2 regions of the Exiguobacterium sp. MH3 genome follow, and region 2 is predicted to be linked to the other one. Evidence: riboswitches for the same ligand, from Rfam matches in the RefSeq annotation. Region 2 holds a riboswitch; the other holds the start of a gene.

Region 1 (6,360 bases), 1.2 Mb from region 2:
GAATCAATGAATTGGCTTTAGTGAGCTGTTCTTTCGGAACGAGTGTAGGCAGTAAGGAAGCATTCGCCGGCGAAAAGAATGCATCCACACTACCGAATAGCAAGGCGAATCCTAAAATCGTCAGCAATGTAAGCTGATCGGTATGAAGTAATGCGAGAAGACAGAGAATGAAACTGATCCGTAAAGCGCTCGAGATGCGCATGATCGTCGAACGTTTATAGCGATCGGATAGGACGCCACCGAATAACATGAGAAAAATACGGGGTAACAAGGTGGCCATGAGGATGAATCCGAGATATGACGCCTGGTTTAGCGTATGGATGACATACCATTGTTCAACAAATAAATAGGTTGATAGGGAGAGGGCAGAGCACATACTGGACCCCCATAAAAATAAAAAAGATCGATTTTTAAACAGCGATTGTTGCGTATCCATTTCAACAAGCAGCATATGGCACCTCCGGTTTAGACGTCGTCATTCTCAAATAGTGGTTCATCAATTGCAAAGGCAGTCGTCATGATATAGAAGTGTTTTTTATCTTCTTCGTCTAGTGAAGGGGACCGTGTGAACTCGTCCAATAGAGCACGATATTTGGTAGAAAATTGCCGAAAATTGGCTTCAGACATCGTCAGTTCCTTTTGAAGCGATAAGCTCATCCAGTCTTCAACGTTTGAAGACACAGGAGAAAAAGCAGTAGTTGGAGCGGTGAGGACGCGTGTCTTTGCTCGGTCCAATACCTCAAGATACGACTGCCGGGTCGCTTCATTCGTCTCGACGAAGTTCAGTAGATGATCGGCAGGAATGTAGCCTCGAGCAATCGCTTGATAGTATTTCAATAGATTGCCGCCCTGTTCTTCCGTCCGGACGAGGCGAATCAAGTCATGCTTTTCAAGTTCTCGTACATGATAGAGGATCTTTGCGCGGGATAACGTCAGCAAGTGGGCTAACTGATGTACCGTATGTGGTTTTTCGACGAGAAACATGAGGATTTTTGTTCGTAACGGATCACTGATCACTTTTAACTGTTCATAGCTCTCTAATATGTGAATCGCTTTTTGTTCCATGCAATAATCTCCTTTTTAACCGGTTAATTTTTATTAACCGTAAAACAAAAGACTTCATTTGTAAACGATTACAAATTTATGTGAGGGTGTTGGTAAAGAAGACACCATTTGTTTACATACAAAAAAACTGACTCCAGTGACATCTCGATCATCCTCCACTTTCTACTGGAAAGTAGGGGAAGAACGAGATGTTTGAAATCAGTCTCAGCTACTGTATGTGGTTCGAGGTGATTAGACCGTCGTCGTATCTTTCCATTCCTGCTCGATGAAAGCATCGCGACCAGAAGCAGCACGATCTTTTTTATAGTGTTCTGGATTTTTCTTATGGAAGTCTTGATGGTACTCTTCCGCCGGATAAAATTCAGAAGCGGCATCGATCCGCGTTACGATGGGTTGTTTGAAACGATTGCTTGCAGCAAGGGCGTCACGGGAAGCGATCGCTGCTTCATGCTGTGCATCCGTATGGTAGAAGATCGCTGGTGCGTACTGCGTGCCACGATCTTGGAATTGACCTTCTGCATCCGTTGGATCCGTTTGCGGCCAGTAGAGTTCGAGCAGACGCTCGTACGGGAACAGGCTCGGATCAAACGTGATTTGGACGACTTCGAGATGTCCCGTCGTTCCTGTTTTGACTTGTTCATACGTCGGGTTATCGACGTGTCCGCCCATGTAACCTGATACGATTCCCTCGATTCCTGGTAATTCTTCAAATGGTGTCACCATGCACCAAAAACATCCACCTGCAAATGTTGCTTTTTCCATCCGTCTCTTCCTCTCCGTGGGAAATTCCCATTGTATGTCTGACAGCGAGAAAAACGAAAACGACTCCTTCGCTTGGTTGCAAAAGGAGTCGCCGCTTTTTATCAACCAAAGCTTTCGCTTTGCTGGTCGTAGCACCTTGCTATGCGCAGGTTGCTGGGACGTCATCGATCCAGATCTCTCGGTCCACTCTTGATAAGGGTATATGAAGTTGATGTCATTCGTTATCATTGCTGTGATGATACCATTCACAAAGAAATAAAGTCAATCCTTAGGTTTTAAGGCACGTAAAACGGTCGCTCCGAGTGTCTTCGCACCAACCAACAACGCTTGTTCGTTGATCTCGTACTGCGGATGATGTTGTGGATGATTGACGCGACCGTCCGTATATCCGGAGCCGGTAAAGAAGTAACTTCCCGGGACGTGTGTTAGATAATGTGCGAAGTCGTCCGCCGCCATCATCGGTGTGAGTGCCCGAACGGATGCTTCCGGTAAGAAAGAAGCGGCTTCCTGAACGAGTTTTGTCTCGTCCGGATGATTCCAGAGTGCCGGGTAACCCGTCGTGAAGTCGATCGAATAGGTGGCACCAATGCCGGCACACGTCGTTTTGGCGACAAGATCGACTTCTTGCCGGAGCTGATGCCGCAATGTCTCATTGAACGTCCGAATTTCACCGACGATGCGTGCTTCACCCGTGACGATGTTCGGCGCCGTTCCTGCATGGAAGGATCCGATTGCGAGAACTGCTGGCTCAAATGGGTCGACCCGTCGACTGACGAGATGCTGTAAGTTACAGACGAGCTGCGCTCCAGCGACGAGCGCATCTTTTGTTTTGTGCGGTGCTTGCGCATGTCCACCTTGACCATGAACGATGATTTCGAATTCGTCGATCGCACATAATGTATGTCCTTCCCGAAACCCAATCGTACCAACCGGTAAATCATTTTCGAGATGTGTCGCAAAAATCGCATCGACGCCTTCGAGGACGCCGGCTTCGATCATTTGGATGGCTCCGCCAGGAAAGACCTCTTCTCCATGCTGATGAATGATTCGAATCGTTCCTTGCAATTGATCACGTAGCGGATAGAGCGTAGCAGCAAGGGCCATCACCATCGCCGTATGTCCATCGTGTCCACAGGCATGCATGACACCGGGATGGATCGACCGGAAGGAAAGCGTCGTCTCTTCTTGAAGTGGTAAAGCATCAAAATCTGCACGGACCGCAATCGTCGAACCAGGTTGTTTGCCTTCGATCGTTGCGACGACACCACGACCTCCGACGGCTGTTTGATAAGGAATGCCCTGTTTCGCGTAAAAGGTAGCAATTCGTTCTGGTGTGCGGACTTCCTGGAAAGAGAGTTCCGGATGTCGATGAAAATCACGACGTAACGCGATCATCGTCGGTTCGAATTGTTCAAGTGCTTCAAAAAGTTGAGTTTGCATCTTCAAGCTCCTTTGACGTGTGTCTTTTCGTGAAAAGGGGTACAGATACAGGTAATCACGAAAGGGGATAATGAAACATGGGAGAAATCGTTGTCAACGCTGTACTTACAATCAAAGCAGGACTTGCGGATCAAGTCTTCCCGATTCTACAAACGGTCTATCATGCCGCACAAAAAGAAGAAGGATGCTTACGTTATTCCTTGCACCAATCGATTGAGGATGAGCATCAATTCATGCTGTATGAAGTGTATCGGGACGAAGAGGCACTTGAAGCGCATATCGCATCCGATCACTATAAAGCCTACCGTGAACAGATTGAGTTGTACTTGATGGATCGACAAGTGACGAAATACGTCGAGATGACATTCTGACGTGTTGCGATAAGAAGAGACGAATCCGTCGATTTCGACGGATTCGTCTTTTTTATTACATCGATTTGAAGCCGAGGAAATGCTCTTGCCAACGCGGTTCATAAATCGAATTAATTTGAAGCTGTGAACCACCCGCATGGATGAAGTGTTCGCTATCGAGCATGATTCCGATATGCGATGGACCATCCGTATAAGTGTTCTGGAAGAAGACGATATCTGAGCGCTTACCGCTTGAGATACTCGTCCGACGATTCGTGAAGAAAGCACCGTACCAGTAGCCGCGAACGTTCGTCCGACCACCGTATTTTCCAGCCTTATTTGTCGCGTAGTGAATCAAACCGGAACAATCGAAGCCACCATTCACGGCATTTTGCGATCCCCATGTGTAAGGTGTACCGATATGTTGGACGGCTGCTTGAATCAGCTTTTCACCGCGCGTGTTATTCTTTTTAATGACCCGTTTATCGGACGTAATCGTCACAGCTGAGACCGGAAGATAGACGGGTGTCCAGCCTGACTGGATGACATAGAAGTTTCCGACCCGGTGACGCGGATAAACACGTTTGCCTTGTTCAACGAGTCCGCTGCCTTTTGGACTGGTTGGACTCGAAAAGAAGGATGTCGTCTGTTTGACGGTATAGATTTTCGTTCGATTGATTGCTTTTTGTGTCAGTTTCATATCGGGTTTGCTCGTGCTGATATAAGGGTTGAGGACGTAACCCGTTTGACCGCTGGCTAAGCGAACTTGCCAAAAATCATCATCAATTGATTTCAGACCAATCAATTTTGTCCCTTTTTTCAAATAGGCAGCTGGCCGACTGTAAGCGACGTCAGCAGAGAAGAGTGGCGTTTGGTCCAGATGGACATAAAACGTTGCCCCTTTTTTCGCTTTTGCTTTTGGTTTATTTAGTCCGATCCGACTCGAATCGACGAAACCAAAGATATTGTTATATTTGACACGTGTAAAATAACCGCTTTTTCCATAGATGGTGATCGATTTTCCTTTTTTCAACGTACCGATTTTTTTACCCGACAGTTTTGCCTGTGACCGAATGACGACGTCGTCCTCTGTCACGTAACGTTGACCGGTAACGTCATACAGATCCGGCTTTTTCGTGACGAGATCACTCGTCTTGACGTAACCATAGACCGTCCCTTTTTTTAATCGTGTGTAACTACCGCTCGTGCCGTAAATCGTTAGTTTGTCAGCTCGTTTGACAGAATACATCATTTTACTTTTCGTTGAAGCAGACGTATAGACGGACAAGTTGCGTTTGGCGTACCGTGTTCCGGTTGCGGCGTATACTTTTTCACTACCAAGATCAGCTGTTTTAACGTAGGCATGGACTCCGCGGAAAATAATTCGACTGTAGACGCCACTTTTACCATAGATCGTTAATAAAGTATTTGTTTTTTGTTGATCGATTATGGAGCCGGAAGCATTCGGTGCACTATAGATCGGTGTAGCGCGCTGAACATAGAGGCGTGCGGTCTTTGGATAGTATTTCAACGTACCGAGATGTGCCGTCAATACATAGGCATACTCGTCGTTTCGTTTGATTCGTGTAAATGAACCCTCGACGCCGTACGTCTGAAGAGAAGTATTCACAGGAAGCGATTGTACGACTTCTCCTTTCGTAGTCGCAGTGGCATAGACCGTCGTCTGCTGTTGGACGTAACGCACTCCTGTTTCTGGATGGCTCACGACCTGCGTATCATCTAAATCAGTCGTCAATACGAAGGCGTAACCGGTCTTAGTCGCCACACGTGTAAAAGTACCCGTCGTTCCGAACGTTTCGAATGATTGATTTTGAGTGACGGCAGTCTTCGCGCTCGTCGTCTTCGGCTCAACGAAAAGAGAAGTCGCTCGTTTGGCATAACGCGTCCCAACCAATTTCGGAAGTTGCTCGAGTTGTGTCGTTGATACATAGACGTATTGCTCGTTCCATTTCAGACGCGTGAACGTGTCGAAGGTGCCGTATGTATCGATTCGCTGATAAGCGGGAAGTGTCGTCACGACGGTGGGATCAAATGGTGAAGCAACTAATGAGAGTGGACTTTTCGACATCAGCGTTGCTTGTTTTTGAAAAACAGGTGCTGTTTGCGTTAACGCGTTTGTTGCGACATAAGCAGTACCTTCTTGCCAACTGACACGAGTGAAGTCACCGTCCGTACCGAGTGTCTTGAATGTCGTTCCCGCTGGTAGTTGTTGGATGACCGTTGTGGAATCAGCCGTTTGTAGCAACGCAGCATCCTCTTTCAAATAAGCCGTCCCGGTTGTCTCGGTGACTGTTTGTGTTTCTGCTGTCGGTTGAACAGGTGGCGATTCAGCAAAAGCGGGTGCGGGTAAAACCGAGCTCAACATTAACGTTGCAGCAAGTCCAGCAACATGAGCAGTCCATTTTTTCATCAAGAGGTTCACTCCAATTCTTAAAATTTGTCATTATGAATAGTGTAGCATGCGCTTGTTTAAAAATTGATAAAAATCAAAAAAATAGGAGGTTGTTCATGAAAAAACGGTATGCCTCGGCACACCGTTTGAAGCCATATGTTAGTTATCTTCTTCGTGATCCACTTGCCATTCCCAGTCGAGCATGCCGTAAATCAAGGAATCACGCCAGTGGTCTTCGAGATAGACCGTCTCGCGAAGCTGTCCTTCCTTCGTCATGCCGACCTTTTGCAAGACACGTTCGGAAGCGACGTTTCGTGGGTCACACGTTGC
Region 2 (6,360 bases):
CGATGTAGAGGACGAGATTGGCGATGAAGATGTACTGAATCGAAAAGGCAGCGATTTGACCACTGACTGCTGTCCCGAGCGCTACACCGACATTTTGTGCGACATAGATCGCATTAAAGGCACGGCGCCCGCCTTCCGGCCAGATGACACCCGTCATCGCGTAGATCGTCGGAAAAACCATCCCACCGACGAATCCAATCAATCCAAGCATCGCGACGTATCCGAGATACGTCTGATGAAATAGCAACAAGCCAACGGAAGACAGGACAAGTCCGATGACACTGATGACAAGCGTCTTCTTGCCACCGAGACGGTCAAACGCTTTTCCACCTAAGTAGTTTCCGACGATTGCTAAGGCAGAGTTGACGAACAATGCCATCCCTGCTTTTGTCATCGACTCTCCTAAATATTCATGAATATATAATGTATTAAACGGCCATAAAAAAGAGGATCCCGTCGTATTGATGGCCATCGCAAGGACGAGGATCCAGACCGCTTTTGGTAATTTTGGCATACCTGTGGTCCTCCTATTTCATTCTCAACCTTGCCACTTTACGCAATCCGTCCCCTAACTGTCAAGCTACTTCGCTTTTCGTCAACGAATCAAAAAATGATATAATGCAGAAAGAATCTTGCACATACTGAACCATTACTAGAAAAACAGACTATAGGAACAGGAGTCTATGCCATGTCACTTGCCCGTGTATTACCTTATACGAAACAATTACTCGAGTCCGTTATCGAGCCCGGAGACTGCGTCGTCGATATGACTGCCGGAAATGGACATGATACACAGTTTTTAGCAGAACGTGTCGGTCCAGAAGGAAGGGTTCTTGCGTTCGACGTCCAGGCACAAGCCATTGAGGAATCGACGCGACGTCTCGACGAAGCCGGAATGTTAGCACGCGTCGACCTTTACCATGAAAGCCACATCCATGTCGGTGCCCGTCTTTCGGACGAACAACGTCCTGTCCGCGCTGGTGTCTTCAATCTCGGATACCTGCCTGGAAGCGACAAATCAATCACGACGACCGGAGAAGAGACGCTTGAAGCACTCGATGCCCTCCTCCCGGTCCTCGCTCCCGGCGGTCTTGTCGTCCTCGTCGTCTATCACGGTCACTTGGAAGGAAAACGAGAACGTGACGCTGTCCTCGATTACGTCACAGCCCTTGATCAGCAAGATTATGCCGTTCTCCAGTATCGCTTCTTGAACCAACAAAATCATCCCCCGTTCATCATCGCGATCGAGAAAAAAGTACGCGGATGATGGGCACAAAAAAGTGATGCCCCTTTTTTAGAGGCATCACTTTTGTGATTTCATTCTTCAACAAGCTTAAAGAACAACATTAATTTTTCTGCAAACCGTGTGTTCAACCGTTCGAAACTAAAATGCGGAAAACCGAGTAGACGTTGTAAGTAAATCTGATCGCCACCCATTTTCCGGCATACTTCAAGTGTCAGCTTGACGTCTGCGAACTGATCGTCCGGTGCATAAAAACAAGCCAAGTTCACACGCGGCAGTTTTTTTCGTTCCTCGTCATGTACGACGATCTCTTCTTCGATTTCCCGGTACTGTGCATAGGTCAGTTCACCGATGCGAACGGTATCTTCCGTACTTTGACCAAACGGCAACGTACCGAGTGGCGCATCGGGCCGGAAACGATCGAACGCACTTGCGAAGACTTGTTTGACGCCTCCGAGTTGTTTCGAAGGGTGCCAATCAAACAACGGTGAAATGAATGCAAGGCTTGCTACCGGTAATTCATATTCTTGCAACAGACGATTGACGACGAGTGCGCCCATGCTACAGGCGACGATATGAATCGGTAGCTTGCGTTTCCCGGCTTCACGTAATGCTTCTTTTAACAGTTGACCATGTTCTTCAAACGAGATACGACGTGGGGCGTCGACGAGCAATACTTCATACTCTCGTTCGAGTACCCGAATCAAAGCTTCACTCGGACGGGCACGCAGTTGTAACGGATAGACTAATACGATGATTCCTGTTGGTTGTTCAACCACAAACTCACCTCTTCACTTCATACTTCCTATTTACGATACCTTATTTCAAACGCACACAAAACCGTCCCAAGACGGATTTCACGAGGCGACATGGCGAAGGCGAATGACAGATTCTACTTGCCCAAAGACTTCTTCCGTCATCTCACTGAGTTCTTCAAAACCGAATGAGGTCAAGAACTGACGCGCTTTATAGTTACGTGCCTCCACATATACTTCGAGTGGGACGGCTCCTTGTCGTTCGAGTTCACGGATCAATCGTCGTCCGATTCCGTTTTGCTGATATTTCGGTAAGACGTACAGACGAATGATTTCCCACGTTCCCTCAACATCAACAGCATGAATGAAACCGACGATTTCCTCATCGATGATTCCGACATAAAAATACTCTCCCCGTGCTTCTTCTGCCGTCCGAATCGCACGAACAACCTCCTCTTGCGGATACGCTTCCTGCACGAAATGCGCTTTCGAGCGCTCGGAATAGATTTCTGCGTACGTATCCAACCAGGATGTGACGGCAATGTCATGAATACGTCCTGCATCGGCTGGAATAGCTTCGCGTATTTCCATAATCGGAACCCCCCTTTGTATTCATACGAATCGACTCATGTACTTTTACCCTCTTCTAGAAAAAACATTCGTTTCCTGCAAAGTTCCACGTAAACAAAAAAGTCCGAAAACCCGCGTAGGGTTCTCGGACTTTTTGATTATGCGAAACGTTTTGCCTGTTCTTCAAGAACTGCTGCTTTATCTGTTTGCTCCCATGGAAGCTCAACATCTGTACGACCGAAGTGACCGTATGCAGCTGTTTGACGATAGATCGGACGACGGAGATCAAGCATGTTGATGATTCCAGCCGGACGAAGATCGAAGTTTTCAGCAACCAATTCGACGAGTTGTGCTTCAGGAAGTTTTCCTGTACCGAATGTATCAACCGCGATTGATACCGGGTGCGCGACACCGATTGCGTACGCGAGTTGAACTTCTGCTTTGTCTGCAAGACCTGCAGCAACGAGGTTCTTCGCGACGTAACGTGCTGCGTATGCAGCTGAACGGTCGACTTTTGTTGGATCTTTACCAGAAAATGCTCCACCGCCGTGGCGTGCGTATCCACCATACGTATCAACGATGATCTTACGACCCGTCAATCCAGCATCTCCTTGTGGTCCGCCGATGACGAAACGACCAGTTGGATTGATGAAGAATTTCGTTGCTGCGTCGATGTATTCAGCCGGGATGACCGGTGTGATGACGTGTTCTTTCAAGTCAGCTTGAATTTGCTCAAGCGTAACTTCTTCCGCGTGTTGTGTCGAGATGACGATCGTATCGACACGAACCGGCTCGTTGTTCTCGTTGTATTCGACCGTGACTTGTGTTTTTCCGTCCGGACGAAGGTAGTCGAGTTGACCGTTTTTACGCACTTCTGCCAAACGGCGTGCGAGACGGTGTGAAAGCGAGATTGGAAGTGGCATGAGTTCTGGTGTTTCTTTCGTTGCGTAACCGAACATGAGACCTTGGTCTCCTGCACCGATTGCATCGATTTCTGCATCAGACATGCTACCTTCACGTGCTTCAAGCGCTTGGTCTACACCAAGAGCGATGTCTGCTGATTGCTCATCGATTGATGTCAATACAGCACATGTGTCCGCGTCGAAACCGTATTTCGCGCGTGTATAACCGATCTCACGAATCGTTTCACGAACGACTTTTGGAATGTCGACGTAAGTGGATGTCGTGATCTCACCTGCAACGAGAACGAGACCCGTTGTAACAGAAGTTTCTGCCGCAACACGCGCGTTTGGATCCGCTGCGAGGATTGCATCAAGAATTGAATCCGAAATTTGGTCACAGATTTTATCTGGATGACCTTCAGTGACTGACTCCGACGTGAATAGTCGGCGATTAAGGTTTGTCATGTATGACCCTCCCAAAAAAGAATTTGACGGTGTACTCATTTCCCCTAGTTGAGTGGGACGGTAAAATGAAAAAAACCTTTCCAAGTCCAAAAAATGGTCAGGGAAAGGTTGTGCGTTCTTCCTTTACCCTCTTATCGTTCGAAGTGTTTACTTCGCTTCAGGAGAGCACCTTTTCCCTCATTAATATGTGAATTAATGTAGGACGGTTGCCGGGTTTCTTCGGGCCTTGTTCCCTCCACCTGCTCAGAATAAGAGTATCCGTTACGAATTACATGATATAAAGTTGTAACTACTCTGTCAAGCAAGGTTTCAAATTCTAGTCGAAACTTTTTGAAAGAGATGTTAAACTGTTAATGCTGAAAGCGTTTCCAGATAAATAGAAATCAGCACTAGAAAATGATTGCTCTCTCTTTAGTATGCCATATATAATAAATGTGTCATACTAAATACAGTGAGCCAAAACCAACGTAGGGGAAAGGTGGGGTCAGGATGCCGATGACGGTCCTGAATATCGAAGAACTACTCAAGAAAGAGCATGTGTTCAAACAACTATCTGTTGCTGAACTTGTCGAACATGCGATTCGAAACGAAGAAGGTGTCCTTGCTGAGAACGGCGCATTATCTGTAGAAACGGGGAAATTTACAGGTCGTTCACCAAAAGATAAGTTCATCGTCCGTGATTCTTCCTGCGAGTCTCACATTGATTGGGGTCATGTCAACCAACCAATGGATGGAGACAAATTTGAACAATTGTTGCAAAAGGTTCTTCGTTACATGAACGAAGCTGATCATCTCTACTATACAGAAGCTGCTGCTGGAGCAGATACGCACTTCACCCTTCCGGTCCGTGTGCTCACACAATATGCTTGGCATAACCTGTTTGCCAAACAACTCTTTTTACGCGAGTATCCTGAAGTGGCTGCCTTCGAACCGTTCACGGTTGTCTACGCGCCACATTTCAAAGCAGATCCTGCCGTTGACGGAACGAACTCCGAGACGTTCATCGCGATGTCGTTCGAACACCGAATCGTCTTGATCGGTGGAACGGAATACGCTGGAGAAATCAAAAAGTCGATCTTTTCCGTCATGAACTACCTCTTACCACAAGAAAACGTCCTTTCGATGCACTGCTCGGCAAACGTCGGACACGAAGGCGACGTCGCCTTGTTCTTCGGTCTATCTGGTACTGGTAAGACCACCCTTTCAGCCGATGATAGCCGTCAATTGATCGGTGACGATGAGCATGGTTGGTCGCACGATGGTGTCTTCAACATCGAAGGCGGATGTTACGCGAAGACGGTCAATCTATCGCGTGAAAAAGAACCGCAAATCTTTGACGCGATCCGTTTCGGAACCGTCCTTGAGAACGTCGTACTCGACGAAGCCCGTCATCCTGATTACGATGATACATCGTTGACGGAAAATACGCGTGCTGCTTATCCGATTACGGCAATCGATAACATCGCTGTTCCGTCACGCGCTGGTCATCCGAAGACGATTGTCTTCTTGACAGCTGATGCGTACGGCGTCTTGCCTCCGATCAGCAAATTGACGAAAGAACAAGCGATGTATCACTTCCTATCAGGATATACATCAAAACTCGCTGGAACAGAACGTGGGGTCACGGAACCAGAAGCGACCTTCTCGACGTGCTTCGGTTCACCATTCCTTCCACTGATGCCTGAAAAGTATGCGACGATGCTCGGCGAATTGATTGATCGTCATGGTGTTACCGTTTATCTCGTCAACACGGGCTGGACAGGCGGTGCTTACGGAACAGGTAGCCGCATGAAGCTATCTTATACACGGACGATGGTCAACGCTGCCGTTAACGGCACACTTGCAACGATTCCAACAGAAGAACACCCGATCTTTGGACTTCATATGCCGCTCGAAGTTCCTGGTGTTCCAAGTGAGTTACTCAACCCGGTACGCGTCTGGTCGAATCCGGACGAATACGACACACAAGCGCGTTCGCTTGCTGAGAAATTCCAGAACAATTTCCTTCGTTTCGAGAGTGCGACGGATGCGATCAAGTCAGCTGGTCCGCGCCTATAAAGTAGAGTTTTCTGACTTGCATCAAAAAGATAGACACCGAATTTACATCAAGTAACTAAAAAATCTGAGTCCGGTCTTCACGGACTCAGATTTTTTAGTTACTCCTTAATCCTTAGAAATTCTTCCTATTAGGCGATTCGAGACGAATAAAAACGTGTAATCCTACTCAGTTAAGAGAATGATTACACGTCGTCTTATGTCTAGAAAAAAGTCTTCAAACTCTTTTTTAGTTATATGATCGAGTCTGACTCTTCTTGAATATGTTTTTCTCGCTGCATGAGCCACTCTTGACTTTCCGTCAGTAATGCATAGGCTCGCGGAAGTGATACATTTAAACGCTGACTCAGCAGTTCAAACTGATCAAAAT

What was found. Region 2 has a riboswitch for S-adenosylmethionine ahead of metK (methionine adenosyltransferase). Riboswitches for the same ligand answer to the same signal wherever they lie in the genome.
Region 1: another riboswitch for S-adenosylmethionine. It lies ahead of msrA (peptide-methionine (S)-S-oxide reductase MsrA); the one in region 2 lies ahead of metK (methionine adenosyltransferase).

The regions. Positions count from the first base shown of each region.
Region 1 covers NC_022794.1:395,527-401,886, forward strand. Annotated here, with positions in the region: gene U719_RS02045 (MFS transporter) at 1-451, opposite strand, end outside; gene U719_RS02050 (winged helix-turn-helix domain-containing protein) at 466-1,065, opposite strand; gene msrA (peptide-methionine (S)-S-oxide reductase MsrA) at 1,297-1,827, opposite strand; SAM riboswitch class I at 1,923-2,026, opposite strand; gene U719_RS02060 (M20 family metallopeptidase) at 2,089-3,267, opposite strand; gene U719_RS02065 (putative quinol monooxygenase) at 3,345-3,638, shown strand; gene U719_RS02070 (SH3 domain-containing C40 family peptidase) at 3,694-6,048, opposite strand; gene U719_RS02075 (GNAT family N-acetyltransferase) at 6,190-6,360, opposite strand, start outside.
Region 2 covers NC_022794.1:2,341,731-2,348,090, forward strand. Annotated here, with positions in the region: gene U719_RS12330 (MFS transporter) at 1-514, opposite strand, end outside; gene U719_RS12335 (class I SAM-dependent methyltransferase) at 668-1,267, shown strand; gene U719_RS12340 (serine aminopeptidase domain-containing protein) at 1,318-2,022, opposite strand; gene U719_RS12345 (GNAT family N-acetyltransferase) at 2,101-2,589, opposite strand; gene metK (methionine adenosyltransferase) at 2,727-3,935, opposite strand; SAM riboswitch class I at 4,064-4,190, opposite strand; gene pckA (phosphoenolpyruvate carboxykinase (ATP)) at 4,425-5,993, shown strand; gene U719_RS12360 (EAL and HDOD domain-containing protein) at 6,224-6,360, opposite strand, start outside.